2 regions of the Streptomyces coelicoflavus genome follow, and region 2 is predicted to be linked to the other one. Evidence: riboswitches for the same ligand, from Rfam matches in the RefSeq annotation. Region 2 holds a riboswitch; the other holds the start of a gene.
The links. Region 2 has a riboswitch for S-adenosylmethionine ahead of OHA99_RS27305 (aminotransferase class V-fold PLP-dependent enzyme). Riboswitches for the same ligand answer to the same signal wherever they lie in the genome.
Positions count from the first base shown of each region.

Region 1: another riboswitch for S-adenosylmethionine. It lies ahead of thrC (threonine synthase); the one in region 2 lies ahead of OHA99_RS27305 (aminotransferase class V-fold PLP-dependent enzyme).

Region 1 covers NZ_CP108218.1:4,674,334-4,688,970, reverse strand. The annotation lists gene OHA99_RS20915 (MurR/RpiR family transcriptional regulator) at 1-205, shown strand, start outside; gene murQ (N-acetylmuramic acid 6-phosphate etherase) at 329-1,264, shown strand; gene OHA99_RS20905 (hypothetical protein) at 1,331-1,900, shown strand; gene OHA99_RS20900 (TetR/AcrR family transcriptional regulator) at 1,902-2,489, shown strand; gene OHA99_RS20895 (hypothetical protein) at 2,567-3,067, opposite strand; gene OHA99_RS20890 (carboxylesterase/lipase family protein) at 3,121-4,662, opposite strand; gene OHA99_RS20885 (NADH:flavin oxidoreductase) at 4,696-5,826, opposite strand; gene groL (chaperonin GroEL) at 6,034-7,659, opposite strand; gene OHA99_RS20875 (cold-shock protein) at 7,987-8,190, opposite strand; gene OHA99_RS20870 (MoaD/ThiS family protein) at 8,598-8,873, opposite strand; gene thrC (threonine synthase) at 8,870-10,162, opposite strand; SAM riboswitch class I at 10,180-10,327, opposite strand; gene OHA99_RS20860 (glucosyl-3-phosphoglycerate synthase) at 10,490-11,434, shown strand; gene OHA99_RS20855 (hypothetical protein) at 11,445-12,161, opposite strand; gene OHA99_RS20850 (trehalose-6-phosphate synthase) at 12,308-13,711, shown strand; gene otsB (trehalose-phosphatase) at 13,741-14,613, opposite strand.
Region 2 covers NZ_CP108218.1:6,087,296-6,101,932, reverse strand. The annotation lists gene OHA99_RS27315 (SLC13 family permease) at 11-1,426, shown strand; gene OHA99_RS27310 (glycerate kinase) at 1,437-2,687, shown strand; gene OHA99_RS27305 (aminotransferase class V-fold PLP-dependent enzyme) at 2,612-4,024, opposite strand; SAM riboswitch class IV at 4,186-4,302, opposite strand; gene trpD (anthranilate phosphoribosyltransferase) at 4,380-5,444, opposite strand; gene OHA99_RS27295 (cytochrome bc complex cytochrome b subunit) at 5,587-7,224, opposite strand; gene OHA99_RS27290 (ubiquinol-cytochrome c reductase iron-sulfur subunit) at 7,221-8,276, opposite strand; gene OHA99_RS27285 (c-type cytochrome) at 8,273-9,082, opposite strand; gene OHA99_RS27280 (heme-copper oxidase subunit III) at 9,157-9,777, opposite strand; gene OHA99_RS27275 (response regulator transcription factor) at 9,987-10,388, shown strand; gene OHA99_RS27270 (Ig-like domain-containing protein) at 10,505-11,779, opposite strand; gene OHA99_RS27265 (cytochrome c oxidase subunit 4) at 11,910-12,308, opposite strand; gene ctaD (cytochrome c oxidase subunit I) at 12,305-14,041, opposite strand; gene coxB (cytochrome c oxidase subunit II) at 14,038-14,637, opposite strand, start outside.

The DNA.
Region 1 (14,637 bases), 1.4 Mb from region 2:
GACCACGTCCACCGCGCGGGAGAGCGAGCTGCGGCCGGCGGCGATGTCGTCGCGGACCAGTCAGCTGCTGGTGGTGGACTGCCTGTTCGTGGGGGTGGCGCAGCGGACGTACGAGGCGACCGCACCGGCTCTGGCGGCGTCGTACGAGGCGCTGGCGCATCGGCACGGGGCGCTCCGCGCGGGGGCGGGGGACCGTAGGGCTTGATCACTGTGGGCGGCTGCGGGCCGAGTGTGGCTGGTCGCGCCCACGCGGCGGAGCCGCACGTCGAAACAGACCCGCACCCCTGGGTATCTACAGCCACCGTAAGCTGAAAAGGGCTGCATCCTTATGACCTCCACCCCCCATCACCCCGACCTGCGCTCCCAGTTGGAGACGTTGACGACCGAGGCGTTCCGGCCGGAGCTGGCCGAGATCGATCAGTTGCCCACCCTCGACATCACCCGCCTGATGAACGGCGAGGACGCCGCCGTGCCCGCCGCCGTCGCCGAGCGGCTGCCGGAGATCGCCGCCGCGATCGACGCCGTGGCCGCCCGGATGGCGCGCGGCGGGCGGCTGATCTACGCGGGCGCCGGTACGGCCGGCCGGCTCGGGGTGCTGGACGCCTCGGAGTGCCCGCCCACCTTCAACACCGGCCCGGGGCAGGTCGTCGGCCTGATCGCGGGCGGCCCGGACGCGATGGTCACCTCCGTCGAGGGCGCCGAGGACTCCCCGGAGATGGCCCGCGCCGACCTGGACGCCCTCGAGCTGACCGCCGAGGACACGGTGGTCGGCGTCTCCGCCTCCGGCCGCACCCCGTACGCCGTCGGCGCCGTCGAGCACGCCCGCTCGCTGGGCGCCCTGACCGTCGGCCTCGCCTGCAACCGGGGCAGCGCCCTGGCCGCCGCCGCGGAGCACGGCATCGAGGTGGTGACCGGGCCCGAGCTGCTCACCGGCTCGACCCGGCTGAAGGCGGGCACGGCGCAGAAGCTGGTCCTGAACATGCTGTCGACGATCACCATGATCCGGCTCGGCAAGACGTACGGGAACCTGATGGTGGACGTGCGCGCCTCCAACGAGAAGCTGCGCGCCCGCTCCCGCCGCATCGTCGCGCTCGCCACCGGCGCCGCCGACGACGAGATCGAGCGGGCCCTGACGGCGACCGACGGCGAGGTGAAGCACGCGATCCTGGCCCTGCTGGCCGACGTGGACGGCCCGACGGCCGCCCGCCTCCTGACCGAGTCCGGCGGCCATCTGCGGGCGGCGCTGGCGGCGGCACACGGCTGACCGCCCCGGCCGTCCCGTCCGGCCGGATGCCCGGGGCCGTCGGCGCCGTGTGCGATTCTGAAGCACATGAACCACGCCCAGCTGACCGCCCTGGGCCGCGCCCTGCGTCTCCTCGGTGAGCACGGCGAGGCCCTGACCGCCGACACGCCGGAGACCAAGCTCCACGAGGTCCGCGCGGACCTGAAGCGCGCGCTGGACCAGCTGGAGGAGAGCGTCACGACGGCGGCCCCCAGCACCCGCTGCCCCGAGCACCCGAACGGCCCGGTCGACAAGGCCGCCCCCGACCTGTGCCTGCTGTGCGAGACCCGCCGCCGCACGGCCCGCCGCGCCGAGTACGGCGGCGGACCGCCGCCGTCCCGGCCCACCGAGCCGGTCCAGTCCCGCTACGGCGTCCGGGGCGACCGCCCGCAGCCCCAGCAGCGCTGGCTGCCCGAGCTGTGGAACGGCCAGGCGTGGCAGCTGTGCGGCACCCCGCGCCGCGACCGCCGCGAGGCCGAGCTGTACATCGCGGCCCAACTGCGCGGCCCGCACGCCGCGATGGCGTACCGGCTCGTCCACGAGTTCACCGACTACGAGGTGCTGCGGGTGTGGGGCACGCCGGTACGCGTGGACATCGAGCCGATGGGCGGGCTGTGACGTGGTGAGACGGAACGACCAGCGCCGTGCGGCCCTCGTCGACGCGGCGATCGAGGTGCTGGCCGAGCAGGGCGCCCGGGGGCTGACCTTCCGGGCGGTGGACACGGAGGCGGCCGTCCCGCCCGGCACCGCGTCCAACTACTTCGCCAGCCGCGACGACCTGCTCACCCAGGCGGGTGCCCGCGTCTACGAGCGGCTGCACCCCGGCGAGGCCGCCCTCGCGCGCCGGCGCACGGCCCCCCGCGACCGCGACACCTACGTACGGCTGATGCGCGAACTGGTCGACCGGGTCGCCGGGTTCCGCACCGGCTACCTCGCCCTGCTCGAACTGCGCCTGGAGGCCACCCGGCGCCCCGAGCTGCGCGCGGTGCTGACCGAACGCGTCCGCGAGGACGTCGCCGCCAACGTCGCCCACCACGAGGCATCCGGCCTCCCCGGCGACGCCACGGCCGTCAAGCTGCTCGTGCTCACCCTGAACTGGCTGATCGTCGAACAGCTCACGCTGCCGGACGTGTTCACCCCGGCCGAGCGCGACGAGCTGGTGGCGGCGGCGGTCGACCGCATCGTGGCACCGGACGAGGACCGCTAGACAGTCCCTCCCCGCCGGATCAGATCCGGGTCCCGCCGCCGTCGACGCACCGGTTGGCGCCGACGGCGACGCCGCTGTCAGGGGCTGCCGGGGCCGGCCGCCGCCAGGGCCTCCGTCGTCGCCTGCCGCAGTGAGCGGCCGGTGATCCAGCGGTTCTTCCCGCCGGCCAGGGAGGCCGCGGCACGACCCACCCATTCCGGATCGCCGAGGAGGGGGAGCTTCCCCTCGGCGGTGAGCTGCCGCAGCAGGGATTCCAGCCGGAGCGCGTCCACCGCGCGGTAGGGGCGCGCGTGCTGGTCGAAGCGCAGCTGGTGGTCCTCGTACGGGTGGCGCAGCGTCATGTGCAACCAGCCGCCGTCACGCGTGGCGACCATGCCCTTCAGCGTGTACAGGCCCCTGTTGTTCGTGTCCCCGGAGTGCTTGCCCCAGGTGATCCTGATGCCGTTCATGATCCGGGACCACGGGACCAGTCGTCCCCCGGCGTCCGGCTCGTGCTGGTAGAGCCCTTCCGGGTGGAACTCCACCCAGTGGGTGCCGGGCCGGGTGGCGTCCCCGACTCCCCAACGGCCGTCGGTCATTTCCAGCGGCCCCAGACATGTACGGTCCTCCCCCGTACTCCTCGATCGGCCGGTCATCGCTGCGGCCCCACCAGCGGGAGGGGGGCGAACTCGTGTCCGTCCCACAGGCGTCGGGACGTCTCCTGCGGGTACGGCGCGACCTTCGGCTCGGCGTCCAGGACCTGGACCAGGCGCCGGTCCGTGTCGTACGCGGGCCAGCCGGGGTCGCCGGACCGGGCGAACGCCGTCCAGGAGGCGCGGAAGCGGGACGACAGGGCCAGGGCCTCCTCGGACGGCTCCGCGCCGCCGAACTGGAGCAGCGCCAGGCTCTCCCGGAAGGTGCCGAAGAGGAGGGGGATGTCCAGCGCGTGACAGGCGCCCAGCGCGCCGTCGAACGCCGGGGCGGGCCAGGTGAGTTCGTAGACGTGGGACCGGCCGCCGCCCGCGAGGTGGGCCTCGGCCAGGTGCAGGGACGGCATCGCGAACAGCCAGTCGGTCTGGACGCGTTCGTAGAGGTCGTTCGCGGAGTCGTCCGGGAACGCGGCGCGGTAGGCGGCCTCGCCGCCCGGGGCGTACAGGCGCAGGGCGGCGCTCGCACGGTCCTCGCCGATCGCGCCGAGCTTGCCCGCCATGGCGGTGAACAGGCGGTTCTCGTCCCTGTTGTGACCCGCCATCAGCTCGATGTCGCGGGCCGCACCGGAGGCCAGCGCCCGCCACGGCGCGACCGGCAGGAACTCGCCGTCCACGACCGGCGCGTACGGGGTCACCGTGGGCGCCGCCTGTCCCCAGCGGCCGACCCGGCCGGGCATCTTCGGGGCGAGGGCCTGGCCGGCCTCGACGAGCTGGTCCGGAGTGAGGTCCGCGAGGTCTTCGACGGTCGGGCGCAGGCCCACCTCGGCGGCGAGGGCGGCACCGATGTCGGCGGCGAGTTCCGGGGAGAAGTAGGTGCCCGGCACGCTCTGGGCGACGGCCCGCCGGAAGAGCCCGGCCGCACGGGGCATCGCCAGCAGGGCCGCCACGGACCCGGCGCCCGCCGACTCGCCGAAGACGGTGACCTGGCCGGGGTCGCCGCCGAACGCCGCGATGTTGTCCTGCACCCAGGCCAGCGCCGCCACCTGGTCGAGCAGGCCCCGGTTGGCGGGGGCGCCCTCGATGTGGGCGAACCCCTCCATGCCGAGGCGGTAGTTGAGGGTGACGACGACGAGGTCGCCGTCGGCGGCGATACGGCGGGCGTCGTACGCGGGGCTGCCGGAGTGACCCATCTTGTAGGCGCCGCCGTGGATCCAGACCATGACCGGGCGGCGGGCGGCGGGGTCGGGAGCGGGGGTCCAGACGTTGACCGTCAGCCAGTCGTCGCCCTCGGGGACGTCCGGGGGGCCGACGGTGCCCGCGGGACCGAGGTCCTGCGGGGGCGGCGGCCCGAAGGCGTACGCCTCGCGTATGCCGTCCCAGGGGCGGACGCGGCGCGGGGCGGCGAACCGGGCGTCTCCCACCGGTGGCTGGGCGAAGGGGATGCCGCGGAAGACGGCCAGGCCCTCCTCGGTCCGGCCGCGCACCGCGCCGGAGGAGGTGCGCACCACGGGTTCCACTGACACGACGGGTTCAGGGATCGTCATCCTCCGGACCCTACGCCGTGGTGCGCACCGCGCTCAGCTGAGGGTCTTCAGCGACGCCGCGTCGTACGGGGCGAGTTCGCCGAAGCGGCCGGTGAGGACCTTCTCGGCCCACCGCGGGTCCTGGAGCAGCGCGCGGCCGACGGCGACGAGGTCGAACTCGTCGCGCTCCATGCGGTCGAGGAGGTTGTCGAGGCCCCGGACGGAGGCACCCTCGCCCTGGAAGGCCTTGTCGAAGTCGCCGTCGAGGCCGACCGAGCCGACGGTGATGGCGGTCCTGCCGGTGAGCTTCTTGGTCCAGCCGGCCAGGTTGAGGTCCGAGTCCTCGAACTCCGGGACCCAGTAGCGGCGGGTGGAGGCGTGGAAGGCGTCCACTCCGGCCGAGGCGAGCGGGGCGAGGATGGCCTCCAGCTCCTGGGGGGTCTCGGCGAGACGGGCGTCGTAGGCCTCCTGCTTCCACTGGGAGTAGCGGAAGATCACGGGGAAGTCCGGGGAGACGGTCTCCCGTACGGCGGCCACGATCTCGGCGGCGAACTTCGCCCGGGCCACGGGGTCGCCGCCGTAGGCGTCGGTGCGGCGGTTGGTGCCGGACCACAGGAACTGGTCGACCAGGTAGCCGTGGGCGCCGTGGATCTCCACGCCGTCGAAGCCGATGCGCTCGGCGGCCGCGGCGGACTCGGCGAAGGCGCCGATGACGTCGTCCAGGTCGCGCTGGGTCATCACCCTGCCGGTGGGCTCGTCCGCGCCGATGCGCAGGCCGGACGGGCCGACGGCGGGGGCGTCCGGGAAGGGCTGGTCCCCGGCCTTGCGGACCATGCCGATGTGCCACAGCTGCGGCACGATCGTGCCGCCCGCCGCGTGCACCGCCCCGGCGACCTTCGCCCACCCGGCGAGCTGCTCCTCACCGTGGAAGCGCGGCACGCGGTCGCTCTGCCCGGCGGAGTCGTGGCCGACGTAGGTGCCCTCGGTGACGATCAGTCCGACTCCGGCGGCGGCGCGGCGGGAGTAGTACGAGACCACGTCCTCGCCGGGGACGCCGCCCGGGGAGAACATCCGGGTCATCGGGGCCATCGCGATGCGGTTGGGCACGGTGAGGCCGTTGATGGTGGCCGGGCGGGCGAGGAGCTGGGCGGCGCGGGTGGCGGCCTCGGCGGGGGTGACGGTCACGTGGGGGCTCCTGAGGTGGGTACCGATTGGTATGTGCGCGCGCATGCAACGCACTCCCACGGGAACGGGACCGCCCCGCCGGACCATTCCGCCCGGCGCCCCGATGTGAGCCTGCCCACAGCCGGAGACGCCCGAGGGCGGCACCCCCCTCTCGGGAAGTGCCGCCCTCGGTCCGTACCGGACGGTCGATCAACCGGAACCGGTCGATCAGAAGTCCATGTCACCGCCCGGCATGCCGCCCGGGGCGCCCGCCGCGGCGGCCTTCTCGGGCTTGTCGGCGATGACGGCCTCGGTGGTGAGGAACAGCGCGGCGATGGAGGCGGCGTTCTGCAGCGCGGAACGGGTCACCTTCGCCGGGTCGATGATGCCCTCGGCGATCATGTCGACGTACTCACCGGAGGCGGCGTTCAGGCCGTGGCCGACGGTCAGGTTGCGGACCTTCTCCACGACGACGCCGCCCTCGAGACCGCCGTTGACGGCGATCTGCTTCAGCGGGGCCTCCAGGGCGAGCTTCACGGCGTTGGCGCCGGTCGCCTCGTCACCCGACAGCTCCAGCTTCTCGAAGACCTGGGAGGCCTGGAGCAGGGCCACGCCACCACCGGCGACGATGCCCTCCTCGACGGCCGCCTTCGCGTTGCGAACGGCGTCCTCGATGCGGTGCTTGCGCTCCTTGAGCTCGACCTCGGTGGCGGCACCGGCCTTGATGACGGCCACGCCGCCGGCCAGCTTCGCCAGACGCTCCTGGAGCTTCTCGCGGTCGTAGTCCGAGTCGCTGTTCTCGATCTCGGCGCGGATCTGGTTGACCCGGCCCTGGACCTGGTCGGCCGAGCCGGCGCCGTCCACGATCGTGGTCTCGTCCTTGGTGATGACGACCTTGCGCGCGCTGCCCAGCAGGTCCAGCGAGGCGTTCTCGAGCTTGAGGCCGACCTCCTCGGAGATGACCTCGCCGCCCGTGAGGATGGCGATGTCGCCGAGCATGGCCTTGCGGCGGTCGCCGAAGCCCGGGGCCTTGACGGCGACGGACTTGAAGGTGCCGCGGATCTTGTTGACGACCAGGGTCGACAGGGCCTCGCCCTCGACGTCCTCGGCGATGATCAGCAGCGGCTTGCCCGACTGCATGACCTTCTCCAGGAGCGGCAGCAGGTCCTTGACGTTGCCGATCTTGGAGTTGGCGATCAGGATGTACGGGTCGTCGAGCGACGCCTCCATACGCTCCATGTCGGTGGCGAAGTACGCCGAGATGTAGCCCTTGTCGAAGCGCATACCCTCGGTGAGCTCCAGCTCCAGACCGAAGGTCTGGGACTCCTCGACGGTGATGACGCCTTCCTTGCCGACCTTGTCCATGGCCTCGGCGATGAGCTCGCCGATCTGGGTGTCGGCGGCGGAGATGGAGGCCGTGGAGGCGATCTGCTCCTTGGTCTCGACGTCCTTGGCCTGCTCGAGCAGGGCGGCGGAGACGGCCTCGACGGCCTTCTCGATACCGCGCTTCAGGGCCATCGGGTTGGCGCCGGCCGCGACGTTGCGCAGGCCTTCCTTGACCAGGGCCTGGGCGAGAACGGTCGCGGTGGTCGTACCGTCACCGGCGACGTCGTCCGTCTTCTTGGCGACTTCCTTGACCAGCTCGGCGCCGATCTTCTCGTACGGGTCCTCGAGCTCGATCTCCTTGGCGATGGAGACACCATCGTTGGTGATCGTGGGGGCGCCCCACTTCTTCTCGAGGACGACGTTGCGGCCCTTGGGGCCGAGCGTCACCTTGACGGCGTCCGCGAGCTGGTTCATGCCGCGCTCGAGGCCGCGCCGCGCCTCCTCGTCGAACGCGATGATCTTGGCCATGTGAAGTGGTCCCTCCAGGACTGGGGGTGATTCCTTCGGACCGCGCCCGCGCCCGCGACGGACGGCTCGCCGACCTTGTGGTTCCTTCCCCACCCGGCCTGCGGGCCTCACCGACCCGGTCCTTCGTTGTCACTCTCACCTTCAGAGTGCTAACGCCAATGATTAGCACTCGCCCCCATCGAGTGCAAGCGCCTCTCGCTGATCCGGCCCGCCGGTCAGCCACCCGCGAACAAGGGGGCGACGGGCGTCCGGGCAGGCCGAAGGGCCCGTACCCCTGGAGGTACGGGCCCTTCGGATGAAGACCGGGTGCTGCGGTGGCCGCGCGTCTCAGGCGCTGAGGCGAACCATGTCGGCCTGCGGGCCCTTCTGACCCTGCGAGATCTCGAACTCGACCCGCTGGCCTTCTTCGAGGGTGCGGTAGCCGTCCATCTGAATCGCGCTGTAGTGGACGAATACATCCGCACCACCGTCGACCGCGATGAAGCCGTACCCCTTCTCCGCGTTGAACCACTTGACGGTGCCCTGAGCCATGCCTAACTCCCCTATTACTGGCCCTTGCACAGATCCGCACTTCGCGAATCCGGGTCAGACCTCGCCCCCTCACGACTGGGGGCGTGCGCCGGAACGCGTCGACCGCGGCTGAATGTATCTGTCCAACTGCCGTCTGCAACAGGTCAATCGGACGAGAAATCTGGACGCGCCCGGTCCGGAATGTGGCGAGAATTCGCCTGAATTCGGGTCAAGTCGGGGCACACAAAGAGAACAAAAGCCACAGAACACGTCCGCACTTTGGCTACTTCTTGTCGGACGGACGGCAGGAATTAACGGTTCCCGTTGTGTCGATCGGGAGCGCGTTCCCCAACTCTACCGCGCTCAACCACATGGAATTGCCCCCTCCGTTTCTCTCACGGAGAGGGCAAGTCACGCTACGACACGTATCAGCCGCCGGCGACCGCCGGGATGATCGAGACACCGGCGCCGTCCGGCGTCGCCGTCTCCAGGCCCTGCTCGAAGCGGACGTCGTCGTCGTTGACGTAGACGTTGACGAAGCGGCGCAGCTTGCCCTGGTCGTCCAGGACGCGGGCGGCGATGCCGGTGTGGTTCTTCTCCAGGTCCGTGATGACCTCCCCGAGGTTGGCGCCGTCGGCGCTCACCTCGGCCTTGCCGCCGGTGTAGGTGCGCAGGATGGTCGGGATGCGAACGGTCACGCTCATGCGAGGCCAGCCTCTCGGAAGGAGTCCAGGTTGGGACGGATCGTGGCGGTGAGGCCGGTGCCGGCCACCGCGTCGAGGGTCTTCAGTCCGTCGCCGGTGTTGAGGACGACGGTGGTGAGCGACGGGTCGAGGACGCCGTTCTCGATCAGCTTCTTCGTCACGCCGACCGTCACACCGCCCGCCGTCTCGGCGAAGATGCCCTCCGTGCGGGCGAGCAGCTTGATCGCGTCCACGACCTGCTCGTCGGTCACGTCCTCCACGGCACCGCCGGTGCGGCGGGCGATGTCGAGGACGTAGGGGCCGTCGGCCGGGTTGCCGATGGCCAGCGACTTGGCGATGGTGTTCGGCTTCTGCGGGCGGACCACGTCGTGACCGGCCTTGAACGCCGTGGAGACCGGCGAGCAGCCCTCGGCCTGCGCGCCGAAGATCTTGTAGGGCTTGTCCTCGACCAGGCCGAGCCCGATCAGCTCCTTCAGCCCCTTGTCGATCTTCGTCAGCTGGGAGCCGGACGCGATCGGCACGACGAGCTGGTCGGGCAGCCGCCAGCCGAGCTGCTCGCAGATCTCGTACGCGAGGGTCTTGGAACCCTCGGCGTAGTAGGGGCGCAGGTTGACGTTGACGAAGCCCCAGCCCTCGCCGGCCGGGTCGCCGATCAGCTCGGAGCAGAAGCGGTTCACGTCGTCGTAGTTGCCCTCGATGCCGACCAGCTCGCCGCCGTAGACGGCGGCCATGACGACCTTGCCCTGCTCCAGGTCGTGCGGGATGAACACGCAGGAGCGGAAGCCGGCCCGGGCGGCGGCGGCACCGACGGCACCGGCGAGGTTGCCGGTGGAGGAGCAGGACAGGGTGGTGAAGCCGAAGGCGCGGGCGGCCTCGATGGCCTGGGCGACGACGCGGTCCTTGAAGGAGTGCGTGGGGTTGCCGGAGTCGTCCTTGACGTACAGACCGCCGGTGACGCCCAGCTCGCGGGCGAGGTTGTCGGCCTGGACGAGCTTGGTCCAGCCGGGGTTGATGTTCGGCTTGGTCGCGACGTCGGCGGGGACGGGCAGCAGGGGGGCGTAGCGCCAGATGTTCGCGGGGCCCGCTTCGATCCGCTTGCGCAGCTCTTCGGTGTCGTAGGCGGAGAAGTCGTAGGCGATCTCGAGGGGGCCGAAACACTCTTCGCAGGCGAAGACGGGTCCGAGCGGGACCTGGTGGCCGCACTCCCGGCAGCTCAGCGCGGCGGCGGGGCCGAGGTCGACGGTGCCGTCGGTGGAGTTCGCGGGGGTTTCGGCAGTCTGCACAGCCATGGAGGCGAGGCCCTTTCTCCTCATCTTCCTCACGACGCATCTCGCCGTGAGACGGATTTGGCACCTTCCCTAGCCGGGAGCCTCGCCACGTCCGTGTGACAAGAGCCGGCTGGAGGGTTGCCGGGGCTTCATCGGGCCGTATCCCTCTGCCCCTCTGGATGAGCGGTATGAAGTTGTTTGACGGTGGTGCGCGCGGCGACCCCGGCATGCGGTGGTCCCACGCGTTGTTCAAGACTGTAACCGAAGGCCAAGGCCGTTGAGATAGTCGTCCGTACCGCGAGATGGATCACAACGGATCACCACGGATCACGAAGGAGACCACCGGACGTGCTGGAAGAAGTCGAGCGCTGGCTGAACGCACGCTCCTGGTCCGCCGGGGACCGGACCGTCCGGCAGCTCCTGTCCGCCAAGCACGCCACCGGGCAGTCGGTCAGCGTGGTGCTGCCCGCCCTGGACGAGGAGGCGACGGTCGGGGACATCGTCACGGTGATCCGGCGGGAGCTGATGCTCCGGGTCCCGCTCGTCGACGAGATCGTGGTCGTGGACTCCGGATCGAGCGACCGTACCTCGGAGGTGGCCGCGGCGGCGGGTGCCCGCGTCGTGCACCGGGACTCGATCCTGCCCCGCATCCCCGCCGTGCCGGGCAAGGGCGAGGTGCTGTGGCGGTCGCTGCTGGTCACCGGCGGGGACATCGTCTGCTTCGTCGACGCCGACCTGCGCGAGTTCTCCGCCGACTTCGTCTCCGGGATCGTCGGCCCGCTGCTCACCGACCCGGACGTGCACCTGGTCAAGGCCATGTACGACCGTCCGCTCGGCGGGGCGGCCGGGCAGGGCGGCCGGGTCACGGAGCTGATGGCGCGCCCGCTGCTCAACCTGCACTGGCCGCGGCTGGCCGGCTTCGTCCAGCCGCTGGGCGGCGAGTACGCGGCCCGCCGCTCCCTGCTGGAACGGCTGCCCTTCCCGGTCGGCTACGGCGTCGAACTGGGCATGCTGGTCGACGCCCTGCACCTGGTCGGCCTGGACGCGCTCGCGCAGGTGGACGTCGGGGTCCGCGTCCACCGCCACCAGGACGGCCGGGCGCTGGGCCGGATGGCCGCCGCGATCTACCGCACCGCCCAGCTGCGGCTGGCCCGCGGCCACCTGGTCCGGCCGACGCTCACCCAGTTCGAACGCGGCGCCGACGGCTTCGAGCCGCGCACCTACGCCGTGGACACCGAGGAACGGCCCCCGATGACGGAGATCGCGGAGTACGCGGCCCGGAAGGCGGCCTGACCCCCGGGTCTCAGCCGGGGACGCCGTCCGACCAGCGCCACCGGCCGCCGGAGTCCAGCTCGCAGGTCAGGTACTCGCCGCCGCGGCCGTGGGTGTGCAGGCCCCGGTGCTTCTTGGCGCAGAACTGGCCGTCGGCGTAGCAGTTGCCGGCCGGGCTCATCAGCTCGCAGACGCCGGAGCCGCCGCCCGAGCCGCCGCCGGTGCCGCCGCCGCCGCTCGTGCCGCCGGTGCCGTCGGCCCGGGTCTTCGAGGGCTTCGGGGTCGGCTTCGGCGTGTGCAGCAGGCGTCCGGCGCAGTCGCGGCCGTCGCGGGGGACGGTGAAGGTCACGGTGCCGGGGCCGCCGCTCTGCGCGCAGACCTTCTCGCCGCTGCCCCAGGAGGAGGCCCGCTGTCCGGTGCCCTGGAGACTCACGGTGTAGTGCACGCCCGCCTTCTTGGCGGCCCCGACGGCCGCCCCGATGCTGCCGCCGGTGAGGTCCGGCAGCGTGACGGCGGTCGGGGTGGGCGTGGGCGCCGGGGTCTCGGTGCTCGGGGACGCCTCGGGGGTGGGACTGCCGCTCGGCGTGGCGGTGGCGGTCGGGGTCGTCGTCGTGGCCGCCGCCTTCGCGCCCGCGTCGCCGTCTCCGTCGCCGCAGCCCGCCAGGGCCAGCGCGCAGGCCGCGATCAGTGCCGCCGGGGCGACGAGTCTGCTCCCGCGCGGGTGTCGCGTGTGTGTACGTATGGGCATGGTTCGCCCACCCCCCAAGAAGTTGAAATGTGCACCGCACATCCTCAGCCCGTTCACAGTTCCCACACAAGACGCGTGACCGAATCGCAGCCGGGGTGACACCGGGGAACGTTTGAGGTTCGGGGGGCCGGGCTAGGTTGAGGCGTATGGCTTCAAGCTTCGGTGCTGCTCAGGTGCTGGTCGCCTCCAACCGGGGGCCGGTCTCGTACGAGGTGCGGGAGGACGGGTCGCTGCACGCCAAGCGGGGCGGTGGCGGGCTGGTCTCGGGACTGTCGGCCATCGGGCCGGACGCGGGCGCGCTGTGGGTGTGCTCGGCGCTCGGCGACGGCGACCGCGAGGCGGTGCGGCGCGGGGTCGGCGAGGACGGCGTACGGATGCTGGACGTGCCGGCCGACGTGCACGCGGACGCGTACAACGGGATCGCCAACTCGGTGCTGTGGTTCGTGCACCACATGCTGTACCAGACGCCCCTGGAGCCGGTCTTCGACGCGGAGTTCCGGCGGCAGTGGGCCTCCTACGAGGCGTACAACCGGGCCTTCGCCGAGGCGCTGGCCGAGGAGGCCGCCGAGGGCGCGGTCGCGATCGTGCAGGACTACCACCTGACGCTGGTGCCGGGGATGCTGCGCGAGCTGCGCCCCGACCTCCGGATCGGCCACTTCTCGCACACGCCCTGGGCCCCGGTCGACTACTTCCGGCTGCTGCCGGACGACATCGCCGAGCAGGTGCTGCGCGGGATGCTGGGCGCCGACCGGCTCGGCTTCCTCACCCGGCGCTGGGCCGACGCGTTCACCGCCTGCTGCGACGCCGTGGTGGGCGGCACGGGCGGCACGGAGATCGGCGTGCACGGGCTCGGCGCCGACGGGGACTTCCTGCGCAAGCGGTCGCACGAGGCGGACGTCGAGGAGCGGATGGCGGCGCTGCGGGAGGAGATCGGCACCGCGCCGGAGGGCGGCGCGCGCCGCACGATCGTGCGGGTGGACCGCACCGAGCTGTCCAAGAACATCGTGCGGGGGCTGCTGGCCTACCGGGAACTGCTGGCCGGGCGGCCGGAGTGGCGCGAGCGGGTCGTGCACGTCGCGTTCGCGTATCCCTCGCGGCAGGATCTCGCCGTGTACCGGGAGTACACGGCCGAGGTGGAGCGGGTCGCGCACGCGGTCAACGAGGAGTTCGGCACGCCGGGGTGGACGCCGGTCGTGCTGAATCTGAAGGACGACTTCGCGCGGTCCCTCGCCGCGTACCGGCTGGCGGACGTGGCGCTGGTCAACCCCGTCCGGGACGGGATGAACCTGGTCGCGAAGGAGGTGCCGCTCGTCTCCGACGCGGGGTGCGCGCTGGTGCTGTCGCGGGAGGCGGGGGCGTACGAGGAGCTGGGCCGGGACGCGGTGGTGGTGAACCCGTACGACGTGGTGGGGACGGCGGACGCGCTGCACGAGGCGCTCGGCCTGCCGGCGGGGGAACGGGCCGAGCGGTCGGAGCGGCTGGCGGCCGCCGGCACCGCGCTGCCCCCGGCGCGCTGGTTCCTGGAGCAGCTGGAGGCGCTGCGCGGCTGACGGGGCCGCCGTTTCCCGACGACGTCGCCTCAGGCCAGCCGGTGTGCGAGGGCCGCCAGCAGGGTCACCACTCCGGCCGGGCCGGGTACCTCGACGTCCGCGCGTTTCCGCAGTTCCGTGACCTCGTCGCTGGCGCTGCAGACCAGGAGGCCCGGGGTGCCCTCGGTGCGGAGGGTGTCGACGGCCGCGTAGGCCGGGAGGTCGCCGAGGTCGTCGCCGGCGAAGAGGACGGAGCCGGCGTCGAGGGAGTGGACGTACGACCTGAGGGCGGCGCCCTTGTCCATGCCGGGCGGGCGCAGTTCCAGGACCATGCGGCCGGGTTCGACGATCAGGCCGTGGCGGGCGGCCAGGTCGGCGAGGGGGGCGCGCAGGGCGTCGAAGGCGGCCTGCGGGTCGGGGGCGCGGCGGGTGTGGACGGCGACCGCGTGGCCCTTGTCCTCCGTCCAGGTGCCCTGCGCCGCGGGCCCGGACCGCTCGAGGAGGCCCGGCAGCGCGGCGCGGACGGCGGCGACGCCGGGGTGCGGTTCGGGCGTGGTGAGGGTGCCGGTGGCGGCGTCCCAGCGCTCGGCGCCGTAGTGGCCGAGGACGACGAGGTGGTCGAGGCCGGGGACGTCCGCGAAGCCGCCGTGGTGGACGGCGACCTCGGCGGGGCGGCCGGTGATCACGGCGACCGAGGCGACCTTCGGGGCCAGGGCGGCGAGCGCCGGTACGGCCCCGGGGTGGGCGCGGGCCCGGTCGGGGTCGGGCACGATCGGGGCGAGCGTGCCGTCGAAGTCGAGCGCGACCAGCGCGCGGCCGGGCTCGGCGAGGAGGGCGTCCAGCCCTTCGCGTCCGGCGGCCGTCGCGGGCGTCGGCAGGGGGTGTGGGGAGTCGTCTCGGGTGGAGTCCTGGTGGCTGCCCATACGGCGAACCTATCCCGCCGGGGC
Region 2 (14,637 bases):
CCTCGAGGGCGTGACGTTGAACCTCCGCCTGGCGGCGGCCCTGTGTGCGGCGCTGTCCCTGTGCGCGCTGCTGGCGGTCCCCGCCAACTTCCCCGCCCTGGGCGGTGACGCGCGCCTCACCCTCGCGGTGTTCGCGCTGGCCACCTGCGCCTGGATCGGTACGCCGATCGACGACACGTACATCGCGCTGGGCGCCGGACTCGCGCTGACGGCGACCGGCGTGATCAGCAGCGACACCCTCTTCGGCACCCTCGGCGACGCCACGGTGTGGCTGCTGATCTGCGCGTTCGTGCTGGCCGCGGCGGTGGCCCGGACCGGGCTCGCGGGGCGGGCGGCGGCCTTCCTGGTCGGCGGGGCGCGCACCGTACGGCAGTTGACGCACCTGACGACGGCCGCGCTCGTCGTCACGGCGTTCGCGGTGCCGGCCACCTCCGGCCGGGCGGCGCTCGCGCTGCCCGTGTTCCTCGCCCTCGCCAAGGCCCTCGCGGACCGGAGACGACTGGTCGTGATGCTGGCGCTGCTCTTCCCGACCGTGATCCTGCTGTCGGCGGTGGCGACCCTGATCGGTGCGGGCGCGCATCTGATCACGGTGTCGGTGCTGTGGGAGGCGACCGGGGACCGGATCGGCTTCACCCAGTGGCTGCTGCTCGGTCTGCCGCTGGCCGTGACCTCCTCCCACCTCGCCGCCGAGGCGGTCCTGCTGACGACCACGCGGCGGGCGGACCGCGAGGGTTCCGTCCACATCACCGCAGAGGAGATCCAGCGGCACAGCGACCGCCCGGTCACCGGACCGTGGACGCAGGCGGAGAAGCGCTGCGCGCTGCTCCTGGCCACGGTGGTGGCCCTGTGGTGCAGCGAGCCGCTGCACCACGTGTCGCCCGCGGTCGTGGCACTGATCGGCGCGGTCGTCGCCTCCTCCCCCGCCCTGGGCACCGTGGGGCTCAAGGACGCGCTGAAGACCGTGCCGTGGTCGCTGCTGCTGTTCATGGCGGCGACCATGGCGATGGGCGTCGCGCTCGCCGACTCCGGTGCCGCGCGGTGGCTGGTGTCGGGGCTGCCCGGGCACGTCGGCCCTGCCGTCTTCCTCGGGGTCGTGGTGGCGGTGAGCACGGCGGCCCACCTGGTCCTCCAGTCCCGCTCGGCCCGCTCCTCGGTCCTGGTCCCGCTGGTCGTCGCGGCGGCCGTGGGCGCCGGGGTCAATCCGGTCACCGCCGCGCTCGCGTCCACGGCGGCGGCCGGCTTCTGCCACACGCTGCCGGCCTCCGCCAAGCCGGTCACGCTCTTCTCCGACGTCCCCGGCGTCCCCACCTACACCCCGCGCGACCTGCTGCGGCTGTCCGCCGTCCTGGCGCCGCTGACCGCCGCGCTCGTCCTGTTCTTCGCCACCGCCGTCTGGCCGCTGCTCGGCGTACCCGTGACCCGTTGAAGGAGCTCGCATGTCCTCCGTACTGAACCGTGTCGTCGTGGCCCCCAGTGGCTTCAAGGAGTCCCTGTCCGCCCAGGCCGCCGCCGACGCCATCGCGGCGGGCGTCCGCCGGGTCCTGCCGGACGCCGAGATCGACCGCGTCCCGCTGGTGGACGGCGGCGAGGGGACGGCCGTCGCGCTGGCCTCGGCGACCGGCGGACGGCTGGTCGCGCTGGCCGCCACCGGCCCGGTCGGCGAGCCCGTCGGCACCCACTTCGCGCTGCTCGGCGCCGGGGACACGGCGGTGGTGGAGATGGCGGCCGTCGCGGGGCTGTCCCTGGTCCCGCGTGCCCTGCGCGACCCCGGCGCCACGACCACGTACGGGGTCGGCGAGCTGATCCGGGCCGCACTCGACACCGGTGTGCGACGCGTCCTCGTGGGCTGCGGCGACTCCGGTACGTCGGACGGGGGCGCCGGCGCGCTCCAGGCCCTCGGGGCCCGACTCCTCGACGCGGACGGCCACGAACTCCCGCACGGCGGCGGGGAGCTGAGCCGCCTCGCCCGCATCGACCCGTCCGGCCTGGACGCCCGGCTGAGGGACACCGAGCTGCTCGTCGCCTGCAACCCGTTCAACGTGCTGTGCGGAGAGCGCGGCGTGGCCCGGGTGTTCGGCCCGCAGAAGGGGGCGACGCCCGCGCAGGTCGAGCAGTTGTCGGCCGGCCTGGAGAACTGGGCGCGCGTCGTCGTCCGCGACCTCGGGGTCACCGGTGCCGACCTGCGCCACGGCCCCGGCACCGGTGCCTCCGGCGGGCTCGGCGCGGGTCTCGCGGCAGTCGGGGCCCGGCTGCTGCCCCGCTTCGACGTGCTCCTCGACCACCTCGACCTGGACGCCCGGCTGGCCCGCGCCGACCTGGTCCTCACCGCGGAGGGTGCCCTGGACCACCAGACGCCGCGCGGCAAGATCCCCGCCGAGGTGGCCCGCCGCGCCAAGCTCCACGGCCGGCCCGTCCTCGCCCTGGCCGGCACGCTCGGCGAGGGCGCGCACGAGGTGCCGGGGGTGGACGCCTGCCACGGCATCCTGCCGGCGCCGATGGCTCTGGCGGACGCGCTGCTGCGGGCCTCGGAACTCCTCACGGACGCCACGGAACGGGCGCTGCGGATGATCCTGCTGGGGTCGCGGCTGCCCGGCCCGGCGGCCCGTGCCGCTCAGGCGCCGGCGGCCGGGGCGGTGGCGGTACCGGGGGCGGTATCGGGCACGCACCGGCCGTCCACGGTGCGGTAGCTCCACCGGGCGCCGTCGCTCACCAGGTCCCTGACGGCGTTCACGAACCGCTCGACGTGCTCGTCCGGGGTGCCCGCGCCGAAGCTCACCCGGACGGCGTTGAGGGACTTCTCCCCGGGGGCCGCCTCGGGGGCGCCGCACTCGCCCTGCGCCTGCGGGTCGCTGCCGAGCAGGGTGCGCAGCAGCGGGTGGGCGCAGAAGAGGCCGTCGCGCACGCCGATGCCGTACTCGGCGGAGAGGGCCGCGGCGAAGTGCGAGCTGTTCCAGCCGTCCACGACGAAGGAGAGCACCCCGACGCGCGGCGCGTCGTCGCCGAAGAGGGAGAGGATCCGCACCTCGGGGACGTCGGCAAGGCCTTCCCGCACCGTCCGGATCAGGTGCTCCTCGCGGGCGACCAGCGTGTCGAACCCGGCCTCCGTGAGCGCCTTGCAGGCGGAGGCGACGGCGTGGGCGCCGATGACGTTGGGCGAGCCGGCCTCGTGCCGGGCGGCGCTGTCGTGCCACTCGACGTCCACCCCGCCGTCGGCACGCCGCCCGACCCTGCGGCTGGCGCCGCCGCCGGCGAGGTACGGCTCGGCCTCGCGCAGCCAGTCGGCGCGCCCGGCCAGCACGCCGGAGCCGAAGGGGGCGTACAGCTTGTGCCCGGAGAAGGCGACCCAGTCCACGTCCAGGTCGGTCACCGAGACCGGGTGGTGCGGGGCGAGCTGGGCGGCGTCCAGCACGATCCGGGCGCCGTGCGCGTGCGCCGCGGCGGCCAGTTCACGCACCGGCCACAGCTCTCCGGTGACGTTGGAGGCGCCGGTCACACAGACCAGGGCGGGCCCGTACGGCTCACGGGCGACCAGGGCCCGCTCCAGGGTCTCGACGGCCTGCGCGGGGGTGCGCGGGGCGTCCAGGTACGTCACGTCCGCCTCGCGCCAGGGCAGCAGCGAGGCGTGGTGCTCGGTCTCGAAGACGAAGACCCGGCTCCCGGCGGGCAGCACGGCGGCGAGCAGGTTGAGGGAGTCGGTGGTGGACCGGGTGAAGACGACCTGGTCGTCGTCCCGGCAGCCGAGGAACCCGGCGACGGTCTCGCGGGCGTTCTCGAACAGGTCGGTCGACAGCTGCGACAGGTACCCGGCACCGCGGTGGACACTGCCGTAGTAGGGGGCGTAGGCGGCCACGTCGTCCCACACCCGCTGGAGCGCGGGCGCGCTGGCGGCGTAGTCGAGCGCGGCGTACGTGACCTCCCCACCGGTGACGAGCGGCACGGTGACGTCCCGGCCGAGGACGGGCAGCGGGGCGGCGACAGCGGTGGCGGAGGCAGCGGTGGCGGAGGCAGGGGCGACTGCGGACATGACGGACTCCCGTGAGAACCGGCGCGGAGCGACGCGCCGTGAAGAGAAGAAAGAAGGTGCGCGGAGGCGGGGCTCGCGGCCCTATCGCATTCGCTGGTTCACGGGAGACTCCCTCGGACGACCAGGACCCCTGGCCCCACACTTCTCAAAAGCGTGCGAGGGGTCCGCGCTTGCCGTGGACCTTGCTGTCCACGACCTGGTCTTCACCCGGGGCACCCCGCCACGGACGGAGGGTTGCCGGACAGTCGGCCGGGGCCTCATGACTGTCACTCATGACCTGTCGAAAAACTTAGGGGAAGTGATCGGCGTCCCGCAACCCGGGTCCGGATCGCGGGACGCACGTCACACGCACCGCTCAGCTGTGGCTGGCGGCCACCCAGCGGTCGAGGACCTGCTTGGCGGCGCCCGAGTCGATCGCCTCGGCCGCGCGGTCCATCCCGGCCCTGATCCGTCCGGCCAGCGGTCCCGCGCCCTGCTCCAGGGCCACCAGGGCCGCCGCCGAGTTCAGCAGCACCGCGTCCCGTACGGGGCCCGTCTCGCCGGCCAGCAGGCGGCGGGCGACGTCGGCGTTGTAGGAGGCGTCGGCGCCGCGCAGCGCCTCGACCGGCACCAGGTCGAGGCCGACGTCGCGCGGGTCGAAGGACTCCTCGGTCACCCGGCCGTCCCGCACGACCCAGACCCGGGAGGTGGCGGTCGTGGTCAGCTCGTCGAGGCCGTCGTCGCCGCGGAAGACCAGGGAGGAGTGGCCGCGCTCCGCGAAGACACCGGCGATGATCGGCGCCATCCGGGCGTCGGCGACCCCGATCGCCTGGGCCCTCACCCGGGCGGGGTTGGTCAGCGGGCCCAGGAAGTTGAACACCGTGCGGATGCCGAGCTGGCCGCGGGCCGTCGCGACGTGGCGCAGGGCCGGGTGGAACTTCACCGCGAAGCAGAAGGTGATGCCGGCCTCCTCGGCGACCTCCGCCACCCGCTTCGGCGTCAGCTCCAGATTGACCCCGAGCTTCTCCAGGACGTCGGAGGCGCCGGACGCGGAGGAGGCGGCACGGCTGCCGTGCTTGACGACCTTGGCCCCCGTACCGGCCACGACGATCGCCGACATGGTGGAGATGTTGACCGTCTTGGCGCCGTCGCCGCCGGTGCCGACGATGTCGACGGTCTCCCCCGGCACCTCGATCACCCTGGCGTGGTCGTACATCGTGCGGACCAGACCGGAGATCTCCTCGACGGTCTCCCCCTTGGATCTGAGAGCCACCGCGAAAGCGGCGATCTGCGCGTCGGTCGCCTCGCCGCGCATGATGACGTCCAGCGCCCAGGCGGTCTCGTCCGCGGACAGGTCGCGGCCGTCCAGCAGTCCGTTCAGCAGGGCGGGCCAGGAGCGGCCCGCCGCGGTGTCGCCTCCAGCGGGGGTCACAGCGCTCATGAGCCGCTCCTGAATCGTGTGTGTCGTGAGAAGTGGTGGACGGTGGATCGCGCTTCCACCCTATCCAGCCCGGACACGGTCGAAGGGCCCCGTCCGCGGAACGGACGGGGCCCTTCGATCGTGGTGTGGCGACGCTGGAGGGTCAGTGGTGGCCGTGGCCGCTCGTGATCTCCTTGTACTCCTCGACGGTCGGCTTGGGAATCTGCGACTCCTCGCCGAAGTAGGCGCCGCTGAGCTTGGCGCGGAGCTTCTCGCTGCCCTTCACCTTGCGCTCGACGCCGTTCTCGTCGACCGTGGGGCCGATCTCGGCCGGCTCGTACTGCTCGTGCGCGGTGAGCGTGTGCAGCTGCTCCTGGCTGAGCGGCTCGTGGACCTCGATGAACTCACCGTGCGGCAGGCGCTTGATGATGCCCGACTCGCGGCCGTGCAGCACCTTCTCCTTGTCCCGGCGCTGGAGGCCGAGGCAGATCCGCTTGGTGACGACGAACGCGAGGACCGGACCGAGGAAGAACCCGATCCGCACGAACCAGGTGACCGCGTTGATCGACAGGTGGAAGTGCGTGGCGACGATGTCGTTGCCACCACCGATCAGCATGATCATGTACGCGGTGACCCAGGCGACGCCGAAGGCCGTACGGGTCGGCGCGTTGCGCGGCCGGTCCAGGATGTGGTGCTCGCGCTTGTCCCCGGTCACCCACGACTCGATGAACGGGTAGACGGCGATGAGCGCCAGGAAGACACCGAAGATCACCAGCGGGATGAGCACACCGAGGACCAGTGTGTGACCCCAGAAGTTGATCTCCCAGCCCGGCATGGCACGGACCAGACCCTCGGCGAAGCCCATGTACCAGTCGGGCTGGGCGCCGGTCGACACCTGGTCCGGACGGTAGGGGCCGATGGCCCAGATCGGGTTGACCGACACGATGCCGGCGACCGCCGCGATGACACCGAAGACCAGGAAGAAGAAGCCGCCCGCCTTCGCCATGTACACCGGCAGCAGCGGCATGCCGACGACGTTCTTGTTGGTCTTGCCGGGACCCGCGAACTGCGTGTGCTTGTGGTAGAAGACCAGGATCAGGTGGCCGACCACGAGCCCGAGCATGATGCCCGGCAGCAGCAGGATGTGGATCGAGTAGAACCGGGCGACGAAGTCGGTCCCGGGGAACTCCCCGCCGAACAGGAACATCGAGATGTAGGTGCCGACGATCGGCATCGACAGGATCGCGCCCTGGGTGAAGCGGACACCGGTGCCGGAGAGCAGGTCGTCCGGGAGCGAGTAACCGGTGAAACCGGTGAACATGCCGAGGACGAACAGCAGGAAGCCGAACAGCCAGTTGATCTCACGCGGCTTGCGGAACGCGCCGGTGAAGAAGACGCGCATCATGTGCACGAACATGCCGGCGAGGAAGATGATCGCGGCCCAGTGGTGGATCTGCCGGATCAGCAGACCGCCACGCACGTCGAAGCTGATGTCGAGCGTCGACTTGTACGCCTCACTCATCAGCTGTCCCTGCATGGGGACGTACGAGCCGTGGTACGTGACCTCGTTCATCGACGGGTGGAAGAACAGCGTCAGGTACACACCCGTGAGGATGATGATGATGAAGCTGTAGAGGCAGACCTCACCCAGCATGAACGACCAGTGGTCGGGGAAGATCTTGCGCATGTTGGCCTTGGCCAGGGAGTAGATCCCCAGCCGGCCGTCGGCCCAGTCGGCGACACGTTCGCCGGCCGGTGCCTTCCCGCGAGAGCGGGGTGCGTCGTTGGCTGCAGTACTCATCCGCGCTCCCAGAATGCAGGACCGACGGGCTCGTCGAAGTCGCTGAGCGCCTCGAGATACCCCTCGTCGTTCACACCGATGCGCAGCTGCGGCAGCGGGTGACCGGCGGGACCGAAGATGACCCGGGCGCCGTCGGCAAGGTCGAAGGTGGACTGGTGGCAGGGGCAGAGCGCGTGGTGCGTCTGCTGCTCGTACAGCGAGATCGGGCAACCGACGTGGGTGCAGATCTTCGAGTACGCCACGATGCCCTCGTGCGACCACTCGAGCTCGCGCTTGTCCTTGATGGAGTCCGGCTCCAGCCGGATGATCATCAGGGCCGCCTTGGCGATCTCGTTCTGGAAGCCGTGGTCGTCCTCCTCCAGGCCCTCGGGCTTGGCGAAGGTGAGGGAACCGATCCCGATGTCCGACGGGCGCATCGGCTCGTTCGTGTTCATGTTGACGAGCAGCTTGCCCTTGGACCACAGCGTGTGGCGGAGCTTCGTTCCGGGCAGCGGGCCGAGGTCGCGCAGCAGGACGACGCCGGAGAGCGGCACCAGCGTGAGCGCGCCCAGCATCGTGTTGCGGATCAGCTTGCGCCGGCCGATCACCGACTCCTTGGCGCCCTGCTTGAAGTCCGCGTGGACCTTCGCACGGGTCTCGGGGTCGGCCTCGATCGGGTGCCGCTCGTCGGCGACCTCCTCGTCGGACATCAGGGTGCGCGCCCAGTGGACGGCGCCCGCGCCGATGGTGAACAGCGCCACGCCCAGGGTCAGGCCCAGCGCGAAGTTCATCGCGCTGATGTGCCCGATCGGGAAGACGTAGATCGACTTGTCCTGCGGGATCGCGACGAACGAGGCGATGAAGCCGATGGTGGCCAGCATGGACACCGTGAACAGCAGGGCGACCGCGCGCTCGGACCGCTTGGCGGCCCGCTCGTCGACGTCCTGGATCCGGTGCTCGTGGGGCGGCAGCCCCGGGTCCGCGAACGGGTTCTTGTCGTCCGCGGGCTTCGGCACGTGCGTGCCGCCCTGCTCAGCGGGCAGGTTCTCTTCTGGAATGTCTTGGCTACTCATGACTTCTTGGCCTTTGCGGTCCGAGCGGCGACCCACACGGCGACGGCGATGCAGGCGCCCAGGCCGAAGATCCAGCCGAACAGGCCTTCACTGACCGGCCCGAGGCCGCCGAGCGACAGACCGCCCGGGTCCACGGTGTCGTCACTGTTGACCGCGTCCAGGTAGGCGATGATGTCCTTCTTGTTCTGCTCCGACAGGGTGGTGTCGGGGAAGGAGGGCATGTTCTGCGGGCCGGTCTGCATGGCCTCGTAGAGGTGCTTCGGGCTGACACCCTCGAGGCTCGGCGCGTACTTGCCGTGCGTCAGGGCGCCACCCTTGCCGGTGAAGTTGTGGCACTGCGCGCAGTTGGTGCGGAACAGCTCACCGCCCTTGGCGATGTCCGCACCCTCCGGACCGTACTTCTCCTCCGAGGGGACGGCCGGACCGGCACCCAGCGAGGCGATGTAGGCCGCGAGCTGGTCGATCTCCGCCTGGGAGTAGATGACCTTCTTCTTCGGGACCTGCGCGCCGGGCTGCTGGGCCGGCATACGGCCGGTGCCCACCTGGAAGTCGACGGCCGCGGCGCCCACGCCGACCAGGCTCGGGCCGTCGGTGGTGCCCTGCCCTCCGGTGCCGTGGCAACTGGCACAGCCGACGGCGTAGAGCTTCTTGCCCTCGTCGATGGCGAGGGACTGGGCGGATTCATCGGCCTGCGCCTTGCTCGCGGGTGCGAACGCGGCGTACAGCCCCCCTGTGCATGCCAGCGCGAGGAGTAGGACGACGAGTGCCGCCAGCGGATGGCGTCGTCGTGCGGAGAGCTTTTTCACGGATTACCCCGGTGTCAGGATCTTCTGCGTCGATGCTGTCGATGCTTCTGGTGTTGCGCGGGTGCGCGCCGCGACTACTTGATCAGGTAGATCGTGGCGAACAGGCCGATCCAGACCACATCGACGAAGTGCCAGTAATAGGACACGACGATGGCGGCGGTCGCCTGCTCGTGGGTGAACCTCCGGGCCGCGTAGGTGCGGCCGAGGACCAGCAGGAAGGCGATCAGTCCGCCCGTCACGTGCAGTCCGTGGAAGCCGGTGGTCAGGTAGAACGCCGAACCGTACGGGTCGGACGAGAGCGAGATGCCCTCGTGCTTGACCAGCTCGGTGTACTCGAACACCTGACCGCCGATGAAGATCGCACCCATCACGAAGGTGACGATGAACCACATCCGGAGCTTCTTCACGTCACCGCGCTCGGCCGCGAACACGCCGAGCTGGCAGGTGAGGGAGGAGAGCACCAGGATCGTGGTGTTCGTCGCGGAGAACGGGATGTTCAACGCGTCGGCCTTCTCGGACCAGAAGTCCGGGCCGGTCACCGATCGCAGGGTGAAGTACATCGCGAAGAGGGCCGCGAAGAACATCAGCTCGGAACTCAACCAGATGATGGTTCCGACGCTGGTGAGGTTCGGCCGGTTGACCGACGGGTGCGCGTGCCCGGTTTCTACTGTCGTTGCTGTCGCCACGACCGACATTATGTCGGTCGCTTATCCCGCCCTCACCCCGGGGGGTGCCGTTCGGTGTGTTCCCCCTGCTCGTACGGCCCGGATGGCCCATCGAACGGCCCGTCGGAGGCCTGTCGAAGGCCTGTCCGAACCCGTGCTGACGGGGCGTTCGAGGGAGTAGCATCCGCCCCAACGGGCTACGACAGCCTTCACCGGTCTCACCGCGTATCGGAGGAAGCATGCAGGCGACCGCCACGGTGCTGGTCTACAGCGACGACTCCAACACCCGCGAACAGGTGCGGCTCGCGACCGGCCGCCGGCCGGCCCCGGACGTGCCCGTGGTCGAGTTCGTGGAGTGCGCGACCCCGGCCGCGGTACTCAAGGAGCTGGACAGGGGCGGGATCGACGTCTGCGTCCTGGACGGCGAGGCCGTGCCCATGGGGGGCATGGGCGTGTGCCGGCAGATCAAGGACGAGGTCTTCCAGTGCCCGCCGGTGCTGGTGCTCATCGCGCGGCCGCAGGACGCGTGGCTGGCGACCTGGAGCCGCGCGGAGGCGGCTGTGACGCTGCCGGTGGAGCCGGTGGAGTTCGCCTCGGCGCTGGCCGCGCTGCTGCGGGAGAAGCGGCTGCAGGGGGTTTAGGGGCGCCTTCCAGCTCGGGGGTGCGGGTGGCTTTGGCGGGTGCGGCGCCGTCATGGTTGTTCGCGCCCACGCGGCGGAGCCGCATGTCGACACAGCCCCGCGCCCCTTTCGGGGCACTACACCGCCGTCGGTCGCAGCCTTGCCGTCTCCTGATTGTCCGACGCGCCCGCGGTGCCCGTCAGGGCGCTGCCCGTGCGCCACTTCGTCCAGTCCATGTTCCAGTCGCCGAAGCCGTTGCCGAAGGGCTCCATCGTTTCGCCGTCCGAGTTGACGACCTCGACGACGTCGCCCTCCTGGACCGCGTTGAAGAACCACTCCGCGTTGTCGGTGCTCATGCCGACGCAGCCGTGGCTGACGTTGGCGATGCCCTGGGAGCCGACGGACCAGGGGGCGGCGTGCACGTACTCGCCGCTCCAGGTCACCCGGGTGGCCCAGTAGACCGGCAGGTCGTACGACTCCGAGGAGCCCTCGGCGATGCCGACGGTGCTGCTGCGCATGCGTACGAAGGATTCCTTGCCGAGGACGACCTTGACCCCGTTGCGGGTCTCGAAGCCGGGCTTGCCCGAGGTGACCGGGACCTGCCGGACCTCTTCGCCGTCCTTGTAGAGCGTCAGCGTGTGCGCGGCGGCGTCGGTGACGGCCACGACGCGGTCGTCCGTGGTGATCTTCAGGGGCTTGGCCTTGCCGCCCCACATCCGGTCGCCGATCTTGATGCCGTCGAGGGTGCTGTGGACCTTGATGGTCGCGTGGGCGGGCCAGTAGTCCTCGGGCCGGTAGTGGAGCTTCTTGTCGTCCACCCAGTACCAGGCGCCCTTCACCGCGGGCGTGGAGTCCACCTTCAGGGCGCGCTCCACTATGGCCCGCTGGGCCGGGTCCTGGACCGGCTGGCTCAGTTCCGCCGTGATGGGCTGGCCGACGCCGTACGCGCCCGCCTTGGGCCCGAAGACGACGTCCAGGGCCTTCTTGGCCCCGGGCTTCCCGGTCTCGAAGGTGAGCACCTTGCGGCCGGGCGCCCCGTCGCCGTCCTCGGTGCTGACCCGCACCGTGTAGCTGGCGTTGGCGGCCAGGGGTGAGGTGCTGTGCCAGCGGGCGCCGTCGGCGGACAGCTCGCCCGCGACGTGGCGTCCGGTCGTGTCGACGGCCGTGACGTCCGTGATGCGCCCGTCGGCGCCCTCGGCGACCACCTCCAGGGGTTTGTCCGGGTCGGCCTTCTTCCCGGCGTCCGTGGGGCCGTTGAAGGAGATCTGGCCGGCCGCGTCGTAGGGGGTGGCGGACAGGGGGTTGTCGTCGCCGCCGCTGCAGGCGGTGACGCTCACGCCGAGGGCGATCACCAGCAGGGTGCAGCCGACGGCCGTACGCCCCCGCGCCTGGAAGTGAACCGTGTTGCTCATGAGCCCACGCTAGGGAGAGACGTCAACGGCGGCACGGTGGATAAGCCGGAAGAGTGAGCGGCGGTACGGCAGACGAAGGGGCCCGGACGCTCCTGACGGAGTGTCCGGGCCCCTTGTCGCTCGGCGCGTGCTACTGGGTGCGGTTCTCACCGCGGTAGTACTCGAAGACCCAGCCGAACAGGCCGATCAGCAGGATCGGTGCCGAGAAGTACACCAGCCACCAGCCGAGGGCGATGCCCAGGAAGGCGAACGCGCCACCGATGGCGAGCGCCAGCGGCTGCCAGCTGTGCGGGCTGAAGAACCCGACCTCGCCGGCCTCGTCCGCGACGTCGGCCTCGGTGTTGTCCTGCGCGCCCGCGTCGACCCGCCGCGCCGTGAAGGCGAGGTAGAAGCCGACCATGATCGCCAGGCCGAAGGCCAGGAAGAGCGCCGTGGTACCCGCCGGCTCCTTCGACCAGTAGCCGTAGACGATCGCCACGGCCAGCAGGAAGACGCTCAGCCAGATGAAAATCTTGCCCTGGATCTTCACTTCCCGGCCTCCTTGCCACCGGCGAGGGCCTTCTCACCGTGACCGACGTTCTCCAGCTGGTCGATCGCGGCGATCTCGGGGTAGTGCAGGTCGAAGGCGGGGGATTCACTGCGGATGCGCGGCAGCGTGAGGAAGTTGTGCCGCGGCGGCGGGCAGGAGGTCGCCCACTCCAGGGAGCGGCCGTAACCCCACGGGTCGTCCACCTCGATCTTCTTGCCGTACTTGGCCGTCTTCCAGATGTTGTAGAAGAACGGCAGCAGCGACATGCCGAGCAGGAACGAGCTGATCGTCGAGATCGTGTTCAGGGCGGTGAAGCCGTCCGCCGCCAGGTAGTCGGCGTAGCGGCGCGGCATGCCCTCGGCGCCCAGCCAGTGCTGGACCAGGAAGGTGCCGTGGAAGCCGATGAACAGCGTCCAGAACGTGATCTTGCCGAGGCGTTCGTCCAGCATCTTGCCGGTGAACTTCGGCCACCAGAAGTGGAAGCCGGCGAACATCGCGAACACCACGGTGCCGAACACCACGTAGTGGAAGTGCGCCACCACGAAGTACGAGTCCGAGACGTGGAAGTCCAGCGGCGGCGAGGCCAGGATGACACCGGTCAGACCACCGAAGAGGAAGGTGATCAGGAAGCCGGTGGACCACAGCATCGGTGTCTCGAAGGACAACGAGCCCTTCCACATGGTGCCGATCCAGTTGAAGAACTTCACACCGGTCGGAACCGCGATCAGGAAGGTCATGAAGGAGAAGAACGGCAACAGCACGCCGCCCGTGACGTACATGTGGTGGGCCCACACCGTCACCGACAGACCCGCGATCGCGATCGTCGCGCCGATCAGACCCATGTAGCCGAAGATCGGCTTGCGGGAGAAGACCGGGATGATCTCACTGACGATGCCGAAGAACGGCAGCGCGATGATGTACACCTCTGGATGCCCGAAGAACCAGAACAAGTGCTGCCACAACAACGCCCCGCCGTTGGACGAGTCGAAGATGTGGGCCCCGAACTTGCGGTCGGCCTCCAGCGCGAACAGGGCCGCGGCCAGCACCGGGAAGGCCAGCAGGACCAGCACACCGGTCAGCAGCACGTTCCAGGTGAAGATCGGCATGCGGAACATGGTCATGCCGGGCGCGCGCATGCAGATGATCGTGGTGATGAAGTTGACCGAGCCGAGGATGGTGCCGAAGCCGGAGAAGGCCAGACCCATGATCCACAGGTCACCGCCGATACCGGGCGAGTGCACCGCGTCGGACAGCGGGCTGTAGGCGAACCAGCCGAAGTCGGCCGCACCCTGCGGCGTCAGGAACCCGCCCACCGCGATGGTCGAGCCGAACAGGTACAGCCAGTAGGCGAACATGTTCAGCCGCGGGAACGCCACGTCCGGCGCGCCGATCTGAAGCGGCATGATCCAGTTCGCGAAGCCCGCGAACAGCGGCGTCGCGAACATCAGCAGCATGATCGTGCCGTGCATCGTGAACGCCTGGTTGAACTGCTCGTTCGACATGATCTGAAGACCAGGCCGGGCCAGCTCGGCGCGCATGAAGAGCGCCATCACGCCGCCGATCACGAAGAACGCGAACGACGTCACCAGGTACATCGTGCCGATCGTCTTGTGGTCAGTGGTCGTGAGCCACTTGATCACGACGTTGCCGGGCTGCTTGCGCCGTACCGGCAGCTCGTTCTCGTACGAGTCCTCCGCTGCCGAGGCACCCTGGGGTTCGTTGAGGATGCTCACAGGTTGTTCGTCTCCCGGTTCTTCTCGTGGCTCGTCTGAGCGATGCCCGCGGGAACGTAACCGGTCTGCCCCTTCTTCGCGAGGTCCTGGAGGTGCTGCTCGTAGCGCTCCGGGGAGACGACCTTGACGTTGAACAGCATCCGGGAGTGGTCCACGCCGCACAGCTCGGCGCACTTGCCCAGGAAGGTCCCCTCCTTGTTGGGGGTGACCTCGAAGGCGTTGGTGTGGCCCGGAATCACGTCCTGCTTCATGAGGAACGGCACCACCCAGAAGGAGTGGATGACGTCACGCGAGGTCAGGACGAAGCGGACCGTCTTGCCCTTGGGGAGCCAGAGGGTCGGGCCCGGGTTGTTGGTCTGCGGATTCCGCGTGCCGGGGGTACCGCAGTCGTAGACACCGCCGGCGTTGGCCGGGAAGTCCTCGACGAACCGGTCCGGGATGCCGGCCAGTTCCTTGGAGGTCTTGGCGTCGCCGGTGGAGCCCGGGACGTCCTCGATGTGGTTGAAGCACCAGCTCCACTGGAAGCCGACCACGTTGACCGTGAGGTCGGGCTTCTTGTTGAGGCTCATGAGATCGGACTCGTCGCGTGCGGTGAA